One region of the Rhizobium sp. BK619 genome, then DNA from elsewhere that is predicted to be linked to it. Evidence: riboswitches for the same ligand, from Rfam matches in the RefSeq annotation. Region 1 holds a riboswitch; each other region holds the start of a gene.
What was found. A riboswitch is a leader RNA that binds a small molecule or an ion and turns the genes downstream of it on or off. The one in region 1 is predicted to bind cobalamin.

Region 1 (6,361 bases):
CTTTCGACCTTGGCAATCGCCTCGTTGCGGAAAACTTCCAAGGCACGTGCGAGAAAACCGATCTCGTCGCCATTTTCCCTATAGGTGACGGGAGAGGCCAGATCGCCCTTCTGTAGCGCGCTGATCCGTTCGCTGAGTACCCGGAGGGGGCGGCCGACGAGGCTGCGCATGGCGAGAAGGAAGGCGACAACGGCGAGGGCGGTGATGACGAACTGCGTCAGCAGCGAAATCAGGACCTTCTGCTTGACTTCGGCAGCGATTTTTTCGACCGACCAGTTAGTGACGACGTAACCGGTCGCCTTGCCCGATTTATCCAGCGGAAGCGGCGCAATGATCGTGACGACGCCAGCAGATATTCCGCTGTCATCGATCGTCGTTTTCTCGGGCTTGGCGCTGAGGCTCTTTGCCAGATCGGCGGGTGCCGGCAAACCGCTGATGCCGTCGCGTGTCCACGTATCGACGGCAGCAGGTTCGGCGTTGAAGGCGGCAAACTGCACAAGATCAAGCGAGGGGTCGTCGCGATAGAGCGAATAGGCCTCGCGCACAGCATTCGCCTTGCCCCATTTCACGCCGCCGGCGGCCAGAGACGCAAACTGCTCCGCATCTTTGGACCAGTTGGCCTTGGCGCCATCGATCAACGCCTTGGTTTCGTACATCCAGGTGTAGGTGGCAAAGGCGGAGATGCCGCAAAGGTTGACGGTCACGATAATCGCCGCCAGCTTGGCTGTCAGAGGCATCGTCTTCAAAAATTGGAACATTCCGCGGGGCCTGGAATTGCGGCTCAGTCGGATCTGTTCCCGACCGGCGTATCAACACGGGCATCCACGCCGGCGGTCACATCACGAGCGCTCATGCCCATGTCCTGATAGCGACCCAAAACGCGCAGACGCAGTGTGTCTTTGATGTGTGAATAAATCATAAAGTAGAATGGGATACCGGAGCGGCGACCTGTCCGATTAAGGGCTGTTTTCCGCGATCGCCTCTTCAGGCTCGGGCTGGTGGTGCTTGCGGCGGCGCGTCGTCAATTCGGCGCCGGCATCGCGCGGCAGGCGCAGGAAGGTGATGCAGGCCAGAGCCGAAATCGCCGAGACGCTGAAAAAGGCGATGTGGAAATCCGCAACCAGCAGCCTGCCGCCATGAAGACTGCTCGAAATTTCGAGGATGCCGCCGGCGATCGCCACGCCCATCGCCATGGAGATACGCTGGGCAACGGCGTTGATCGCGGTCGCCTGGCTGCTGTCGGCATCATCGACATCGCCGAAGGCCATGGCGTTGACGCCCGAAAAGGCCATGGAGCGGAAAAGGCCGCCGATCAGCAGGCAGGCCATGATCAGCGGCAGCGGCGTTTCAGCGGTGAAGAAGCCGTTGAGGCCGAGGCAGATTGCCGCCAGCAAGGTGGTGATCGATATGACGGTACGGAAGCCGAAGGCATTGAAGGTGCGCGAGGCGGCAAATTTCGACCCCATGGAGCCGAGCGCGCTGACGAAGGTGACTGAGCCCGATTGCAGCGGCGTCAGGCCGAAGCCGAGCTGCAGCATCAGCGGCATCAGGAAGGGCAGGGCGCCGAGCCCCATGCGAAAATTCGAGGCGCCGAGGATCGCCGCCCGGAACATCGGGTAGCGGAACATTTTGGGATCGAGCAGCGGATAAGGCGCGCGGCGGGCATGCAGGAGATAGAGGAGGCCGGCAAGGATGCCGACGGCCACCGTGACATAGCCGTAGATGACGGGTACGGCCGGCAGGCTGATCACCGAAAGGCCGAAGACGAAGCCGGAAAAGCCGATGCCGCAAAGGAAGAAGCCCGGAAAATCCATCGGCCGCGGACTGCGCGGTTCGACCGTCGGCAGGAAACGCGTGACGAGGATGATGCCGAGCACGCCGATCGGGACATTGATCCAGAAGATCCAGTGCCAGCTGAGATAGGTGGTGAGGAAACCACCGATCGGCGGCCCCATGATCGGGCCGATCAGCGCGGGAATGGTGAGCCAGGCCATGGCATCGACGAGTTCGTGGCGCGGCGTTCCCCGAACCAGCAGCAGGCGGCTGACCGGCGTCATCATCGAGCCGCCGGCGCCCTGGATCAGGCGCGCGACGACGAAGGCCGCGATCGAATTGGAAAAGGCGCAGGCGACCGAGCCGATCATGAAGACGAAGATCGCCATGCGGAAGATGTTGCGTGCGCCGAAACGATCCGACATCCAGCCGCTGATCGGAATGAAGATCGCCAGCGCCACCAGATAGCTGGTGATGGCAAGCTTCAGCGCGATCGGCGAGGTGCCGATATCGGCGGCGATCGCCGGCAGGCTGGTGGCGATGACGGTCGAATCCATCTGTTCCATGAACAGGGCGACCGCAAGGATCATGGGTGTCAGGCGGGGCACGGGCAACCGGGGTGCAAAGAGGAATATTGCGGCGCAACGGGCGTCGGTTGGGATCGGTTCGTTTCTACGGCAGCGATGCGCGGCTGTCCACGCGATCGATGTCACATACGGGAGAATGCGGCATGAGGCCGCTTGCGGCAGGGCGGGTTTGCTGAAATAGATGCGCCGTCAGGTGCCCGCTTTTCAAGCGGGAGAATCGGGAATCCGGTGCAAGACCGGAACGTGCCCAACGCTGTAAGGCCGACGTATGCCGCTCATCATGCCACTGGCTTCCGCCGGGAAGGCTGCGGCAGACGGGTGACGCCAAGTCAGAAGACCGGCCTGGCAAGATAGACCCAACCCGCGCGGACGGCGGGCGGTTGCGTTGTTGGGGATTTGACGATGCGACCCTTTGATGAGGATGCCCTGTCTGCGGCGTCCGGTTTTTCCTCGGCCGAACGCGAGGCCGTTTATCATGCGATCATGACGCGGCGCGACGTTCGCAGCCAGTTCCTGCCCGAGCCCTTGCCCGACGACGTGGTGGAACGGCTGCTGACGGCCGCCCATCACGCACCCTCCGTCGGCTTCATGCAGCCGTGGAATTTCATCCTGGTGAAAAGTCAAACGGTGCGAGCCCGAATCCGGGATGCCTTTGCCAAGGCCAATGAGGAAGCGGCATTGATGTTTGAGGGCGAGCGGCGGCAGGCCTATCGGTCTCTCAAGCTCGAAGGCATCGTGGAGGCGCCGCTCGGCATCTGCGTGACCTGCGATCCTACCCGCGGCGGCAGCGTGGTGCTGGGGCGCACGCACAATCCGCGGATGGACAGCTATTCCACAGTCTGCGCCATTCAGAATCTCTGGCTGGCGGCCCGCGCCGAAGGGGTCGGCATTGGCTGGGTGAGCATCTTTCACGAAGCCGACTTGAAGACCATTCTCGGCATCCCCGAGCATATCGAGGTGGTTGCCTGGCTCTGCGCCGGTTTCGTCGACCGGCTCTATGACCAGCCGGAACTCTCGGTCAAAGGCTGGCGGCAGCGGCTGCCGCTCGAGGAACTCGTCTTCCACGATGGCTGGGGAAGGAGCGAGAGGTAGCGATCACTGCTGCTGTGGCTGCTACTGCTGCGGTTGGGGGCCAGGTGCGGCAGGATTGGCAAGGTCGATCGAGCCCTGGTCGCCGGCGAGGAATTGCGGGCCGACCTGGCGGACCTTGTTCTGCGTGGGGTCGTAGGGACGCTCCGGAATCGATGGCTGTGGCGCGGCGGCGGCGGCTGTATCCTTCACCGGCGGATTGGTGCGGATGGTGGTGATCGATCCCTGCTGCGGCGGCTGGCTTACCGCCTGCTTGCCGCGCATCTCGTCGTAATAGGCGGTGAGATTGCAGGCGCAGGCGTTTTTCTCGCCGGGCGCGCGGCTTTTGTAGGCGAAGGCGTTCTTCATGGCGCTGTAGGGCGTGCCGGTTGCGACCGAGATCATGTTCGAGGCTTCCGTGCTCGTCACGTCGCGATAGAATAGCTGGGTCTCGATGCCGGGGCACATCTTGGCGCAAGTCTGCGCATCGCGGCCGAAATCGACCGACGTGGCGTTCGAGCTGATCGGGAAGAAGCCGCCGTCGCAGCTGCGCACGCAGATGGTGCTGACCGGCGAGAGCATGTCGGCCCGCGGCAGACCGTAACGCGGATCGGCCTCCTGGCCGCCGCCGAGCGGTATGAAGGTATCGGAGCGCATCGCCTGTTCCTCGATGCTCGGGGCGGGGTCGTTGGCGCTGCGCTCGGAGGGTGCGTAGAAATTTTCGCTGTTGCAGCCGTTCTGGTCGAGCGCGGCCATCAGTTCGCGGCGGGCGTCATCGCCGCCGTTCCGGCCGGCCAGCTCGTTACGGCGGTCCTGGAGATAGCCGATATTGTCGATCATCCGGGTTTCGGCTTGCGAGAGCTCGGCGCAATAATCGGCATTTTCGCCGCCGATCACCACCATGCTGCCTGAGGTGCAGCCGTAACTGCGCAGGTCGTTGCGAACCTTGCGCAGCTCGAGGTTCTGCTCGGCCATGGCGCTGGAATATTGCCGGGCTTCCGGGCCGTTGCTATTGCCGATCGATCGCGGCAGGTCGGCGAGACGGCCGCGCAAATCCTCGCAGATCGCGCTGGTCTGCGCAGCGGCGGGCGCTGCGAAGGCGAGGAGGAGGGCAAGAGACAGGTTTCGGCGTTTCACGGCGTCGTCCCGGAATGAGCAAACGGTCGGTGGGGCGAATGCGACGTCACCTCGCCGCGCGTTTCCTCTTAATCTATTTCTCTTAATAAGCTCAAAGAAAATCCTAGCGTATTTACGCGATCTTATCCAGCAATCGCCCGAGACCCGGTGAAAATGACAGGCATTCGCGACGAGATCAGATCATCCGCACCGGCATCAGGCGTAGCGGAATCCCAGCAGGGGCTGCACGTCTTCGCGGACGGTTGTTATGAGCCCGGTTCCGGGCATGGAGGCTGGTCGTTTGTCGCTTATCGCGATGCGGTGGAGATCGCCTCCGGCCTCGGTGGCGCTGAAGACTCCAGCAATAATTCCATGGAATTGACCGCTGTTCTCAGGGCAGCCATGTGGATCAATAGCCAAACAGCGGGCGAAGCCGCGATCATCTGGTCCGATTCCATCTATGCCGTCAAAGGCTGCAACAGCCGGCGACATATCTGGAAGAATAACGGCTGGAAGAAGAGCAGTCCGAACGGGAATGGACGAAGGCGAACGATCGACAATGCGGACCTCTGGAAAGCCGTCGATCTTCAGCTGTCCCGAAATGCCCTGGTGACCATTGCCTGGTGCAAGGGGCATTCGGGTATTACCGGCAATGAGCGCGCGGATGCGCTCGCAGATCAAGGCCGCCTGTCGATAGCCGGTGGCTGACATTGCCGGCAACCGGCTTACGCCGGCTGCGATGCCTCGACCACGGCGAGGGCGGCCATGTTGACGACGCCGCGGGAGGTGACCGAAGGCGCCAGGATGTGGGCGGGCAGGGCGGTGCCGAGCAGGATCGGGCCGACATGCAGGCCGTCGGTCATCGACTTGACGACGCCGAGCGTGATGTTGGCGGCGTCGAGGTTCGGGAAGACCAGCAGGTTCGCCTCGTCGTGCAGCGTCGTATCCGGCATGACGCGCTTGCGCAGTGCCTCGGTGATGGCGCTTTCGCCATGCATTTCGCCGTCGACCTCGAGATCTGGGGCGGTCTCGCGCACCAGCTGCAGGGCGTTGCGCATCTTCGTGGCGCTTTCGGATTCGCGAGAGCCGAAGTTGGAGTGCGAGACGAGGGCAGCGCGCGGGGTGATGCCGAAACGGCGGATTTCTTCGGCCGCCAGCACCGTTGCCTCGGCAACTTCCTCGGCGCTGGGATTGAAGGTGACGTAGGTGTCGGTGAAGAAGGTGGCGCCGCGCTGCGAGATCATCAGGCTGAGGGCTGAGAAATCGCGGACATTCTTGCGCTTGCCGATGATCTGGCGGACATCGCGCAGATGCTTTTCATAGCGGCCTTCCAGACCGCAGATCAGCGCATCGGCCTCGCCGCGCCTCAGCGCCAGCGCGCCGATGACGGTGGTATTGGTACGCACGATGGTGCGGGCGGCCTCCGGGATGACGCCGCGGCGGCCGACGAGGGAGAAATAGAGATCGACATATTCGCGGAAGCGCGGATCGTCTTCCGGATTGATGACCTCGAAATCCTGCAGCGGCCGGATGCGCAGGCCGTAGCGCTTCAGGCGCGTCTCGATGACCTGCGGGCGGCCGATGAGGATGGGGTCGGCAAGACCTTCCTCCAGCAGCACCTGGGCGGCGCGCAGCACGCGTTCGTCCTCGCCTTCGGAGAAGATGACGCGCTTACGCTCGGCGGCCTTGGCCGCGGTGAAGATTGGCTTCATGACGAAGCCGGAGCGGAAGACGAAGCGGTTCAACTGATCGAGATAGGCGTCGAAATCCTGGATCGGGCGGCGCGCCACGCCGCTCTGTTCGGCAGCCTTGGCGAC
Region 2 (6,361 bases), on a different contig from region 1:
TCAGCAGGACATTCGCCACCACAGACGCCGAAAACGCTCCCTCGCCTGACGGAAGCACGGCCGTCGCGGCAAAGAGCACGCCTTCATAGGCAACGAAGCCGGCCATGAAGGCGCCAGCCGCGGCGACGCTGAGGCCGGCGGCAAGGCGAAGCACGCCGAGCGCTGCGGCCAGGGATGCGAATGCCGCAATACCGATCGCCAGACCCCAGGCATAGCTGTCCCAAGTCTGGGGATAGCCGAGCACGAGATAGCCGACCATCTGGTTGGCGAGCCAGGCCAGCAGAACCGCCGTCAGCGCCATGCGCCGGGGAAGAATGACCGCCGATACCGCCGCCAGGGCCACGAAGGGCGTGACGCAGGCAAAAACCAGGCTGAGAGCGACACTTGTACCTGAAATGATGACGACCCAGGCGACGGCGAAGCCGGGGATGACGGGGCGCAGGGGAAACTGATTTCGTTCGAGCATCTCGAAACTCCGTTCGACCGGGGCGGCGCATACGCCCCGAGAAATCATACGCCAGTCCATGAAAAAGGCCAGTGAGGTCATATCTCCTCCTTGAGATCGACAGTCCCGGCCGTTCCTCAATCCATCACGTATTGGATATGATGCCGGCCATGCACGGCCGATTTCTGGACATGGGCGCGTACCCCGAACACCCGGCCGATCATCTCCTCCGTCAGCACCTGCTCCGGCGCGCCCGAGGCGACGACCTCGCCTTTCTGAAGCACCGCCAGGCTGTCGCAGAACATCGCCGCCAGGTTGAGATCGTGCAGCGCGACGATGCAGGTGATGCCGAGCTTCGAGATCAGTTGGAGAATGTCGAGCTGGTGCTGGATATCGAGATGGTTGGTCGGCTCGTCGAGCAGCAGCTCGCTCGGCGTCTGCGCCAGCGATCGCGCAATATGGACACGCTGGCGCTCGCCGCCCGACAGCGTCTGCCAGAGCTGGCCCGCCCTCGCCTGCATGTCGACTCGCACCAGCGCTTCCTCGACGGCGGCATCGTCCTCCGCGCCGAAGGGCGCAAGCAACCCGCGATGCGGCGTGCGGCCGAGCCGCACCACGTCGCGCACGGTCAGCTGCGTATCGGTCGTCGACTGCTGCTCGACGAAAGCGATGCGTCGGGCAAGGGCTGCGCGCGACAGCGAAGCGATATCGTCGTCGCCCAGCCGGATGACGCCGCTGCGGACCTTGCGCAGCCGGCAGATCAGCCTCAGCAGGCTCGATTTGCCGGACCCATTCGGCCCGAGCAGACCGAGAACCTTGCCCTTTGTCACCGTCAGGCTGACGCCGTTGACGATGACCGTATCGCCGGCGGCGAAACTCACCGCGTCGATGGTAATGCTCATGCGCTCCTCCGCACGCGATAGAGGATGACGGCGAAGGCCGGTGCGCCGAAGAGCGCCGTGACGACGCCGATCGGCAAGACCTGCTGCGGGATGATGATGCGCGAGACGATATCGGCGCCGACCATGTAGATCGCGCCGCCGAGCGCCGTTGCCGGCAGCAGCCGCCGATGGCCCGGCCCGACGAGGAAGCGGGCGGCATGCGGAATGACCAGGCCGACGAAGCCGATCGAGCCCACCACGCTGACGACGCTTGCCGTCATCGCCGCCGTCAGGCCGAACAGCAGGATCTGGACGCGGCGCACGGCAATGCCGAGCGAGGCGGCTGCATCCGTGCCGAAGGCGAAGGCGTCGAGCGCCCTGACATGGGCCATGCAGATGACGAAACCTGTGAGCGCGATCGGCACCGAGAGATAGACATCCGGCCAGCGCACACCGCTGAGCGACCCCAGAAGCCAGAACAGGATGCCGCGCGCCTGCTCGGCATTCGCCGATGTCGTCACGATGTAGGAGGTCAGCGCATTGAAGAGCTGCGAGCCGGCGACGCCGCACAGGATGATGCGCTCGCCGGTTCCCCCCACACCCGTCGCCAGGAAGCCGACCAGCAGAAAGGCGATGACCGCGCCGATAAAGGCGCCGCCGGACAGGCCGAAAACACCGTAGCCGAGGCCGAGGATCATCACGCAGACGGCTCCGGTCGAGGCGCCGGCGGAGATGCCGAGTACATAGGGTTCGGCCAGTGGATTGCGCAGCAGCGCCTGCAGCACGGCGCCGCAGAGCGAGAGCGACGCGCCGGCGCTGGCTGCAACCAGCGCCCGGCTCAAGCGATAATCCCAGACGATGCCCTGGTGGATGCGGCTGAGCTCGAACTGCGTGCCGAACAGCCGGTTGGAGACCGCCTCCGCCGTCGTCGCCAGCGGGATCGCGATCTCGCCGATCGAAACGGCAAGGCTGATCATCAGTCCGAGAAGGAGAAGGGCTGAAATGGTGAGCGCGGCAAGCGCCCACCATCCTTGTTGCCTGACCGACACTGCCTTCACTGCGACAGGCCGAAGGATTTGATGCCGTTCGCCAAGGTCTCGATGCCGTCGATCGTGCGGATCGTCGGGTTCATCGATTGCGCGTCCATCATCACGAAGTGCTTGTTCCTGACGGCATCGAGTTCCTTGGTCACGGGGTCGTTCTCGAGAAAATCGATCTTGACCTTCGGATCGTCGGCGGCGTAGCGGCGCCGGTCCATGGTGGCGAGCACGATGACGGCCGGGTTCGCCTGGGCGATGGTTTCCCAGCCGACCAGCGGCCATTCCTCTTCGGTCGTGACGACATTCCTGGCGCCGATCGCCTTCAGGATATAGGCAGGCGCGCTGTTCTTGCCGGCGATGAAGGCATCGCCGTTGACTTCCTTGCTGGAGAACCAGAAGACGATAGGCAGGTTCTTGCCCGATGCGCCGGATATCGATGCGACGGCATCCGCCTCGCGCTTCTTCAACTTGGAAATCAGCGCATCGCCGCGCTCCTTCACGTCGAAGATCTCCGAGAGCTCGGCGATCTCACGGTAGACCAGCTCCATCGTGAACAGCTCCTTGCGCACACCGTCGCCGCCATCGGTGTTGACCTTGGCGACGCAATCGGCCGGCGCGAGATAGGTATTGATCCCGAGATCCTGGAACTGCTCCCGCTTGCCGACGGAGCCCTGTGCGCCGACATGCCATTCGAACTCGGCCGCCACCAGGTCGGGCTCCTGTCCGACGACGGATTCGAAGCTCGGATCATTGTCGGCGAGACGCTTTATCTTGCTGTTGGCCCCGGCATATTGCGGCAGGACGGGACCGACCCAGACGGCCGTGCCGGCGATCTTGTCGGCAAGGCCGAGCGAGAAAAGAATTTCGGTCATGCCCTGGCCGATCGAAACGATCTTCGACGGCGCTTTCTGGAAAGTCACCTGCTCACCGCAATTGGTGATGGTCAAAGGATAATGGGTGGCGGCAAGGCTCGGTGCCGCAAGGCCGATCAGCCCGAAGGCAAATGTCATGGTTGCGAGAATCTGGCGCATGGAAACCTCGATTGAAGGGAAAAAGCACGGTTATGCCGCACGCGCGGCCGAAGACACGCTGACGCGCGCGCTAGCCGCAGGAGGCCCAATCGAGACGGATGCATGCCGGAATTCGGCGAAGGTTCAGAAGGTCAATCATGTCTGTTCCTTATCCGGGCATCCCCGCCCGGTTGATTGGATCGTGATTGACGGCAGGTCTCCTGGCTTGCGGATATCCGTCTTTCATCCGCCTTCCCGCGATATATCGCAGTGGCGAGGCTATCAGCCCTTCAGAGATGGCCAGTCGCTGGCCACTTCTGAGATGATCGACAATCCGCATACAGTTGCGGGGGCAGCCACGGTCTCGGTCCCTACTGGGTCGTCCTCACCGTGTTCCCTATTAATCCCCTTGGAGTCATCTTCAGGGAACCGTCGCCCCCAGTTACGTTGCCGGCCCGCGCGACGTCAATGATTATTGCGGAGGATTGAGTTTGGGTGGGTGAAAAATGGAGATGGAACGTGGGAGGGCTGGTGGCCGGCGTGATGCCAGCATCCTCGCCTCCTCAGGATAAGGCTCTCTTCAGCGTTGGCGCCGCTTTCTCCCGTTCCGGGGCGCGGCATCCGCCAACGTCCCTCATGCTGAGGTGCGCAGCCCGAGAGGGCGAAGCCTCGAAGCACGCCGCAACGCTGCTCCTTGCTACAGACGCATCCAGCTCTGCAAATGGAGCACCCGCCTCGTCCTTCGAGGCTTCGGCCAATGGCCTACACACCTCAGGATGAGGCTCTCTTGGGCGCCGCCGCTGCATCCCTCAAAGCTGGCCATGAGGGCGCGGCATCCGCCAACGTCCCTCATGCTGAGGTGCGCAGCCCGGGAGGGCGAAGCCTCGAAGCACGTGCCGCAGCGCTGCTCCCTGCGTTCCTACAACGCATCCAGCGGGATCTTCAGATACCGCCGCCCATTTCCCTCCGGCTCCGGCAATCTGCCTCCCCGAATATTCACCTGCAGCGCGTGCAGCATCAGCTTCGGTTTCGGCAGCGTACGGTCTCGCGCCTGGCGCAGCGCCACAAAGCCGGCCTCATCGATGCCCGATATATGCGGATTGGCGCCCTTCTGGGCGGTCACCGTGCTTTCCCAGCGGGGATGGCGACCGCCAGGCTGATAGTCGTGGCCGGAAAAGAGCCGGGTCTCCTCGGGCAGCGACAGGATGGCCTGGATCGAGTGCCAGAGGGCGCTGGCGCTGCCGCCGGGAAAATCCGTGCGCGCCGTGCCGGAATCCGGCGTAAATACGGTGTCGTGCACGAAGGCGGCGTCACCGATCACATAGGTTACCGAGGCAAGCGTATGGCCGGGCGAGAACATCACACGGGCTTTAAGCCCGCCGATCTCGAAAGTGTCGCCCTCGGCAAACAGCCGGTCCCATTGCGAGCCGTCGGTTTCGAGTGCCGGCCAGTTGTAGATCTCCTTCCAGAGCAGCTGGACCTCGGTGACATGGGCGCCGATCGCCGTCGGCGCGCCGGTCTTTCCTTTGAGGTAGTGCGCGGCGGAGAAATGATCGGCATGTGGATGCGTGTCGAGGATCCACTCGACCGTCAACCCTTCGCTGTCGATATGCGCGAGGATGGCGTCGGCATTGGTCGTTCCCGTCGCACCCGACATCTCGTCGAAATCGAGCACCGGATCAATGATGGCGCAGCGTTTCGTTACCGGGTCCGAAACGACATATTGCACACTGCAGGTGCGGGGTTCGAAGAAGGCCTTCACGACAGCCGCCTGCCCTGCCCGCTTTTCCAGCCAGCGGCGTGCGCCGGCAAGATCGAAGCCGAGGTTTTGACCGAAGGCCTCGACGTCCCCGGACTGCATCCGCCCGTCGAGCACCTCTCCCAGCGTATAGAGCGTCAGTGCCCGTGTGCCGCTCTTGCAATGAGCGACGACCGGCCCCTTCGCTTGCATCATCGCCCTCTGGAAGGCGCGGATATCGGCCTCGGTAATCTCGGGCCCTTTCACCGGCACGAAGCTGTAGGCGAGCCCCGCGGCGGCGGCGGAAGCCTTTTCCGCCGCATCGCCCGGCTGCCCCGGCTCCTCGCCATCCGGCCGGGCATTGATGACGCCCGCAAAACCGTCTGCCGCAAAAGCAGCAAAACCGGCGGCATCGGGCTGCCCCGCCACCGATATCAGCTCATTGACCCTTACGGATGTCATCGAAGCCCCCGCGCTGCCTGCATCGGCAGTATCGCATGTATATCGGTACAATCTCACAAGTATATTGCCGAGCGCAAGAATAGTCGCTTGGCGCCGCTCCCCGCGCCTGCAACCGTGCCTTCGCCAGCCCGCCTGCCGCCTGGCAGGCGATGGCGCGGGAATAGAGCATGAGGGGATCAGGCATCGGGTCGACAGACGCCAACGTCCAAAAGAGCCTCATCCTTATACGTTGCCGTTGCTGTATAATGCGGCTGTGCGGCGGGGATGCGTGTCATCCCTGGGTTTTTAACTCGCACCTCAGCGAGCATTCCGTCGCCATGTCTTCGCTCGAACGGTTGGTTGGGCCTTGAGCCCGCGTTGCAAGGAGGAGCACCATTATCCCTTGCGCCAGCCCGATATTCAGCAATGCCGGCCGCCGCCATGCTCCTTCCTGGCCGCTCGACATCGGCAACGATATCGGCCTAAGGTCCAGGCGCGATGGACTGGATAACGCTCGCAAATGCCTTACGGGATCAGCCTCAAATGTCTGAACGAGACCGCATCGCCGGTTTTCAAACTCTGGGATCAAGCAGCGGCATTCGAAGAGACGGCTTCGATGCGGGCTTTGAATTATCCTCCGCACCTCACCCTCGCAGTTTATCAGGCGTTTGATGCAGATCGATTGGGCGAGGCGCTCGAAGGTATTTTCTGGACGCGCCCCACCGTGACCGTAGCCTTTTCGGGCATCGGCTATTTTCAGAACGACTTTCTCGTTCTCTGGGCGCGCCCGATCCCAGACGGCGCTC
Region 3 (6,361 bases), on a different contig from region 1:
GTGTCGCCGTCACCGACTACAAGGCCGAGGTCAGCAACGCCGTCAAGAACAAGACCTGGACGGATGCGACGACACCGGCCCTGCAGCAATATATCCATCAGACAAGCGCCGAAGTCGCCGCCTTCCCGACGCTCGAAGCGGTGCCGACCAATCTCGTCGGCAACGTCCGCAACGACATCTACCTGATCGGCGAGGCGCTGAAGCTGATCGACAAGCAGAAGCTGCTGCCGATGGATGCCGGCGATCTCTCGGCGGTCACGAACTACCACAAGGCAGTCGACAATGCGACGAAGTTCATCCCCCTCTGGGTGAAGGTGGCGGTCGCGATCGCGCTTGGCCTCGGCACGATGGTGGGCTGGAAGCGCATCGTCGTCACCGTCGGCGAAAAGATCGGCAAGACGCATCTGACGTACGGTCAGGGCGCGGCAGCCGAAGTCGTGGCGATGGTCACCATCGCTTCGGCCGATCACCTCGGCCTGCCGGTCTCGACCACGCATGTCCTGTCGTCAGGCGTCGCCGGCACCATGGCGGCGAACGGTTCCGGCCTGCAATGGTCGACCGTGCGCAACATGCTGATGGCCTGGGTGCTGACGCTGCCGGCCTCGATCGCGATTGCCTTCGTGCTCTTCGTGATCCTGCGCCAAGTCTTTTAAGCCATAGCGTCAGGCCGTGGAGGCCAGACTGGCATTGCGATCGCTGATGAAGATGCCCGCCTCGGCGGCGGGCATCGCCTTGCCGAAAAGATAGCCCTGGCCGATGTCGCAGCCGAGCTGCAGCAGGAAGGCGAGCTGCCCGTGCTCCTCGACACCCTCAGCGGTGGTCTTGATGTTGAGACTCCGGCCGAGGCCAAGCATGGCGCGGACGATCTTTTCCTGACGTTCGTCGCCGCGATAGGTGGCGATGAAGCTTTTGTCGATCTTGATCTTGTCGAAACGATAGCGGGCGAGCTGGGCCAGGCTCGAATAACCCGTGCCGAAATCGTCGAGTGCGATCTGGATGCCGGCCGCGTGGAGTTCATCAAGGATGACGGCGGCGATGGCCGGATCCTGGATCAACGCGTTTTCGGTGATCTCCACTTCCAGGCGCTGCGGCGGCAGCCGGCTTGCCGAAAGCACCTTGAGAATGCGCGACGTCAGCAGCCTGTCTTCCATCTGTACCGGCGAGACGTTGAAGGACAGCATCACATGGTCCGGCCAGGTGAGTGCGTCGCTGCAGGCCTGGGCGAGAAGATCCTCGAACAAGGCCGTGATCATCCCGGTTTCCTCGGCGATATCGATGAAGACCGGCGGCGGGATGTTGACGCCGTCCTCGCCGATCCAGCGCGCCAGCGCCTCGAAGCCGCAGAGCTGACCGGTCTTCAGGTCGATCAGCGGCTGATAAAAGGGTTTGATCGCCTTGTTGGAGATTGCGGCACGTAGCCTGGTTTCCAGCGCAGCGCGTTCCGCTACCTTGTCCTGCATAGCCGGTTCGAAAACCAAATAATGGTTGGGGCCGCGTGATTTCGCCTCGTACATGGCGAGGTCGGCCCGATGAGCGGCATCCTCCAGCGGTTCGGTTCCCTCGGCCCAGCGGTCGTAGCCGACGCTGGCGCCGACTTCGACGGCAAAACCATCGATATGGATCGGCCGGGTGACCGCCTGGATCAACAATTTGGCAAAACGCTCCTCGCGCTGCGCCGTCAGGGCAAAGGCCACAATGATGAATTCGTCGCCGCCGAAGCGATAGACGCAATCGGCATTGCCGAGCGCGCAGATCCTTCTGGCAACCTCGATGAGCAGAATATCGCCGCCCTTGTGGCCGACGAGATCGTTGACTTTCTTGAAGCCGTCGAGATCGACGGAGAAAAGCGTGACGTTCTGGTCCCACTCCTCGATCTGGTCCTCGTCGTCCTTGATCGGCCGTGACAGGATCTTGCGTTCGAAGGCGTAGCGGTTCGGCAGCTTGGTCAGATGGTCGTGAGTTGCGGTCCAATCGGCCTTCGCCTGGGCGGCGGCGCGCAGTTCCGTTTCCTTGCGCAGGTCGGCAATGCGCAGCACCGAATAGATGAAGCTCATGGCGCCGGCGATGCCGAGAGCCAGAACGAGTTTGTCGGCACCATATTCGCCGAAACCGGTCATGAAGAAGACAAGGCTGTCGTCAAGCTGCAAAAGCGCGCCGAGGAGCCAGAGAGTTATCCCAAGCCCGACGATCGATACGCATTGCCTTCCGGCCCTGCTCTGGAAAAACACCGGCATATGGCCTTCTCCATCTCCACCCTATGCCGGACTATCATGGAAGTCTGAAATGTTCGTTGAAACCAGAAGGCGAATTTTTGGGGACAGCAGCCTGTTGCTGCACCGTCGAGAGACGGACGCGCTTCTCGTGACGCGGGGAAGGGAAAGAACGAAGGCGAGCGTGCTGGTGCATCGCTCGCCCTTTCTCGTGTTTCAGGCGGTGACCATCAACAGCGGAACGCTGACGATGAGACCGACCAGAACCGTGATTGTGGCGACACGCATTAAACGCAGGCGACGCGTGCGCTCCCCACTCCAATCATATGTCATGTCTTCCATCTCCTTGGGACAAGGAAGTAGTCCCGGCGAAACCGGGTTCAATAGAGATGACGCGATTTGCTTGTGTAAGGCTGGATAAGATGAGGGATCGCTAATGCGGGAAGCGCAGAGACCAGCGCCGTCCGTTGCTGGTCATGCGAATGACGGCGAGCGGCTCGATGTCGACGAGCCAGAAGGAGGAGGGCGGCGCCTGGAGCGCATGCGTGATCGCTGTCCGGATGACGGCGGCGTGGCTGACGGCGATCACATGGCCGCCGAGGGCGGTCTCATTGTCCATCCAGTTGGCGACGCGTGTTCGAAGATCAACAAGGCTCTCGCCGCCGTGCGGGACCGTTTCCGGGTTCGTCATCCAGGCCATGAGGTTCTCCGGCTCCTCGGCCTCGATCGCCGCGATCGACTTGCCGGCCCAGCGGCCATGATCGCAATCGCCAAGTGCAGGGTCTATGCGAGCTTGAAGGCCGAGCGCGTCGACAGTCTGGCGGGCACGCAAAGCCGGGCTTACGGCAATACGATCGGCGCGGGGCAGGGCGACCATCCTGCCGGCTTCCTCCGTTGCCTTGGCTTCCAGCGGTTCGTCGATCGGAAACAGGGCTTTGCGGCTCGCCGCCGTTGCACCATGGCAGATCCAGGTAAGGCGCATGTTCATACAGTAGGGCAGCCCTTGGCCGGCAGGTGAAGTATCGTTGACAGTGTCTTCGGCGTGCAGATATAACCGGGCTGTTGCGGGTTTGGAAGCCGGTGGAAATCCGGCGCGGTCGCGCCACTGTGACCAGCGTGTCGAAGGTTCTTCGCGCTGGAAGTCAGACCTTACCGCACAAGCACTCTTTCGACTGAACGCGTCATTCCGGAGGAATACATGTCTGACACCACTTTCGCGCCCGTCGCGGCACCGGCACCGATCCCAGTAGGAGAAATCCTGCCCTGGGCGATGTTCGGCGGCCTGCTGATGCTGATCGCCATCTATTTCGTCGGCACCGAGGAAGGCGCGACCGCGCTGTTCAACGGCATGTATGTGCACGAATTCGTGCATGACGCCCGCCACCTCCTCGGCTTTCCCTGCCACTAAGGGGGATACTGACATGGTCGGAAATCTTCTACTTCGCGGCATGCTCGCGGGGCTGATTGCTGGCATTCTGGTTTTTGCTTTCGCCCATATCTTCGGCGAGCCGCTGGTCGATGCGGCAATCGCCTTCGAGGAGGCGAGCGCCCAGGCGGCCGGCGAAGCTGCCGAACCTGAAATCGTCAGCCGGGCCACACAGGCCGGTCTTGGCCTTTTCACCGGTGTCATGGCCTACAGCGTTGCCGTCGGCGGTCTTTTCGCGCTCGCCTTCGCTTTCGTGCATGGCCGCGTCAGCAATCTTTCGGTGCGCGGCACCTCGGCGGTCATCGCCCTTGCCGCCTTCGTGGCGATCGTGCTCGTTCCCGCTTTCAAATATCCGGCCAACCCGCCGGCGGTCGGCAATGCCGATACGATCGGCGTCAGGACTGAGCTGTTCTTCCTGATGATCGTCGTTTCGCTCTCCGCCCTGATCGCCGCGGTGGCTCTGTCGCGCCGCCTCTCCCAGCGTTTCGGCCTCTGGAACGGCGCGATCATCGCCGGCATCGCCTATCTCGTCTTCATCGGCCTCGTGCTCTATCTGCTGCCGCCGATCAACGAGGTGCCGGAGAACTTCTCGGCCATGGTGCTCTGGCGTTTTCGGACGACAACGCTCGCCATGCATGCGATCCTCTGGGCAACACTTGGCCTTGCCTTCGGGGCGCTGGCGGAAAAGCGGCTTGCCGTGAAGGACGGGCAGCGGAGCCGGCCGGCGAGGGCCTTCCACTGAACGCATCGAGGGGCGCCGTTTTGCCGGCGCCTTTAGGTTTTCGGGCCACTATGAAAAGCTGCAGAACCATAACACTCCTGTCGACGGCTTTTGCCGCCGGTTTCTTTTGCCTGCCTGCTGAAAACGCCCTTGCGCATGGCCGCAGCGACGGCGGCAGCCATGCCGGCCTCGATATCCCTGAAATCTCGCATGGAGAGATGGCGGTGATTTCAGACTATCGCGGCCGAATTATCGACCTGGCGTCCCGCGCGGTCGATACGAACGAGCCGTTCCGGCGCATTCTGAACTATGCCGAAATCCAGTATTCCTACTGTCTCTGGGGCCGGATGCCGGGCAGCGTGGGCGACGAGGAGAGCCCATTCAACGAATGCGCCCATGCCTATCTGGCGGCGGCCAAGGCGGTCTTGCTCTCGATGCGCGAGATGCCGGGGGAGGCCGTTGCGGCTGATGAAATCATTTCCGCGGTCGATGCCGACATGGTGCGGCGCAGCCTGGCGCTCATCACCTGCCGGTTCAGCGGCGAGGCCTTCAACACCGCCGATGTCGTCAAACCACGCTGGAATAAGGTGCCGTTTCATCTAGCCAGCATGGCGTCGCTGACGGGGCTTGCCGCTCTGTTCGCGCTTGTGGTGTTTGCACTTCGCCACGGTCTGCGGCCGACGGCTCAATCGTCGGAATAGCGCTGCTCGCGCCACGGATCGCCATACATGTGGTAGCCGTTCTTTTCCCAGAAGCCGGCTTCGTCGTCCGGCATCAGCTCGATGCGGCGCAGCCACTTGGCGCTTTTCCAGAAATAAAGATGCGGCACGACGAGTCGCATCGGGCCGCCGTGATCCGGCGTCAGCGGTTGGCCTTCCCAGGATGTCACAAGGATTGCGTCCTCGGCGGCGAAATCGGCAAGCGGCAGGTTGGTGGTATAGCCGTCATAACTCGTCAGCATGACGTAACCGGCTTGCGGCTTCGGCATGGCGAGATCGAGCAGATCGCGGGTCGAAACACCCTTCCATCTATTGTCGTAGCGCGACCAGGTGGTGACGCAGTGGATATCGCTGACCTTGGTGCTCTGCTCGATCGCCTGGAAGTCGGCCCAGCTGAGGCTGAGCGGCGTTTCGACGAGGCCGCCCACATCGAGCCGCCAGCTATCGGTGGAGATGGCGGGCTGCTGGCCAAGATCGAGCACCGGCCAGTTCTTGACGAGGTGCTGGCCGGGCGGCAGGCGCTCGGTTTCAGGGCGGGCGATGCGGCCGGTCAGGAACTTGCCCTCAGCCGCCCAGCGCCGCTTGGAGCTGGTAAGCTTGCTGTCGGCGGGCGTGTTGTCGTCGCTCATGAGCGGAGCCTCCTTGCGATGCCGCAATAGGACATTCGGCCTGCCGGGTGTCAAGTTTCGGCAGGCTCTTGGAAATCCCTTTCGGCGTCACTAAACTTGAGACTGTCGGGTATGCCTCGCTGGGGAGTGGAGGCGGAAAGGGAGGAGCCGGACCTGTCTTCGAGATATCACGCGATAGCGGCGTTGTTGGTGGTGCCGCTGATCATCTTCGCCTTCTTCACTTATGGAAGCGCGATCGCGACGCGCGCCTATATGGGGGAGGCATCGGCGCAGGCGGGAACGGCGCTGCGCCTTGCCGTCTCGGCGCTCAGCGGCCATCTCAACCGCTACGAGGCGCTGCCGGCGCTGATTGCCGATCACGACGACATCAAGGAACTGGTGAGCGCGCCCGACGACACAGCCTTGCGCGATGCGGCCAATCTCTATCTCAAGGAGATCAACGGGCTGCTGAAATCCTCCGATATTTATGTGGTCAAGCCGGATGGAGAGACGATCGCGGCCAGCAATTACGACGGACCGGGAAGCTTCGTCGGACAGAATTTCAGCTATCGGCCGTATTTCCAGGATGCGATCGAAGGCCGCCAGGCGCGGTTCTACGCGCTCGGCACCACCTCGCTGAAGCGCGGCTATTATTTCGCTGCGCCGATCCGGACCGG

Region 2: another riboswitch for cobalamin. It lies ahead of FHX14_RS24545 (ABC transporter substrate-binding protein); the one in region 1 lies ahead of bluB (5,6-dimethylbenzimidazole synthase).
Region 3: another riboswitch for cobalamin. It lies ahead of FHX14_RS14455 (CbtB-domain containing protein); the one in region 1 lies ahead of bluB (5,6-dimethylbenzimidazole synthase).

The regions. Positions count from the first base shown of each region.
Region 1 covers NZ_JACIBH010000005.1:209,207-215,567, reverse strand. The annotation lists gene FHX14_RS11335 (HAMP domain-containing methyl-accepting chemotaxis protein) at 1-758, opposite strand, end outside; gene FHX14_RS11330 (DHA2 family efflux MFS transporter permease subunit) at 957-2,363, opposite strand; cobalamin riboswitch at 2,535-2,721, shown strand; gene bluB (5,6-dimethylbenzimidazole synthase) at 2,763-3,452, shown strand; gene FHX14_RS11320 (DUF2865 domain-containing protein) at 3,474-4,565, opposite strand; gene FHX14_RS11315 (ribonuclease H) at 4,719-5,252, shown strand; gene FHX14_RS11310 (NADP-dependent malic enzyme) at 5,270-6,361, opposite strand, start outside.
Region 2 covers NZ_JACIBH010000013.1:177,211-183,571, reverse strand. The annotation lists gene FHX14_RS24560 (hypothetical protein) at 1-466, opposite strand, end outside; gene FHX14_RS24555 (ABC transporter ATP-binding protein) at 583-1,347, opposite strand; gene FHX14_RS24550 (iron ABC transporter permease) at 1,344-2,384, opposite strand; gene FHX14_RS24545 (ABC transporter substrate-binding protein) at 2,381-3,397, opposite strand; cobalamin riboswitch at 3,570-3,825, opposite strand; gene blh (bifunctional sulfur transferase/dioxygenase Blh) at 4,296-5,576, opposite strand; gene FHX14_RS24535 (2'-5' RNA ligase family protein) at 6,076-6,361, shown strand, end outside.
Region 3 covers NZ_JACIBH010000007.1:27,532-33,892, reverse strand. The annotation lists gene FHX14_RS14470 (inorganic phosphate transporter) at 1-653, shown strand, start outside; gene FHX14_RS14465 (bifunctional diguanylate cyclase/phosphodiesterase) at 663-2,234, opposite strand; gene FHX14_RS14460 (histidine phosphatase family protein) at 2,644-3,198, opposite strand; adenosylcobalamin (AdoCbl) riboswitch at 3,254-3,396, shown strand; gene FHX14_RS14455 (CbtB-domain containing protein) at 3,409-3,618, shown strand; gene FHX14_RS14450 (CbtA family protein) at 3,632-4,378, shown strand; gene FHX14_RS14445 (hypothetical protein) at 4,429-5,058, shown strand; gene FHX14_RS14440 (sulfite oxidase-like oxidoreductase) at 5,043-5,705, opposite strand; gene FHX14_RS14435 (sensor histidine kinase) at 5,817-6,361, shown strand, end outside.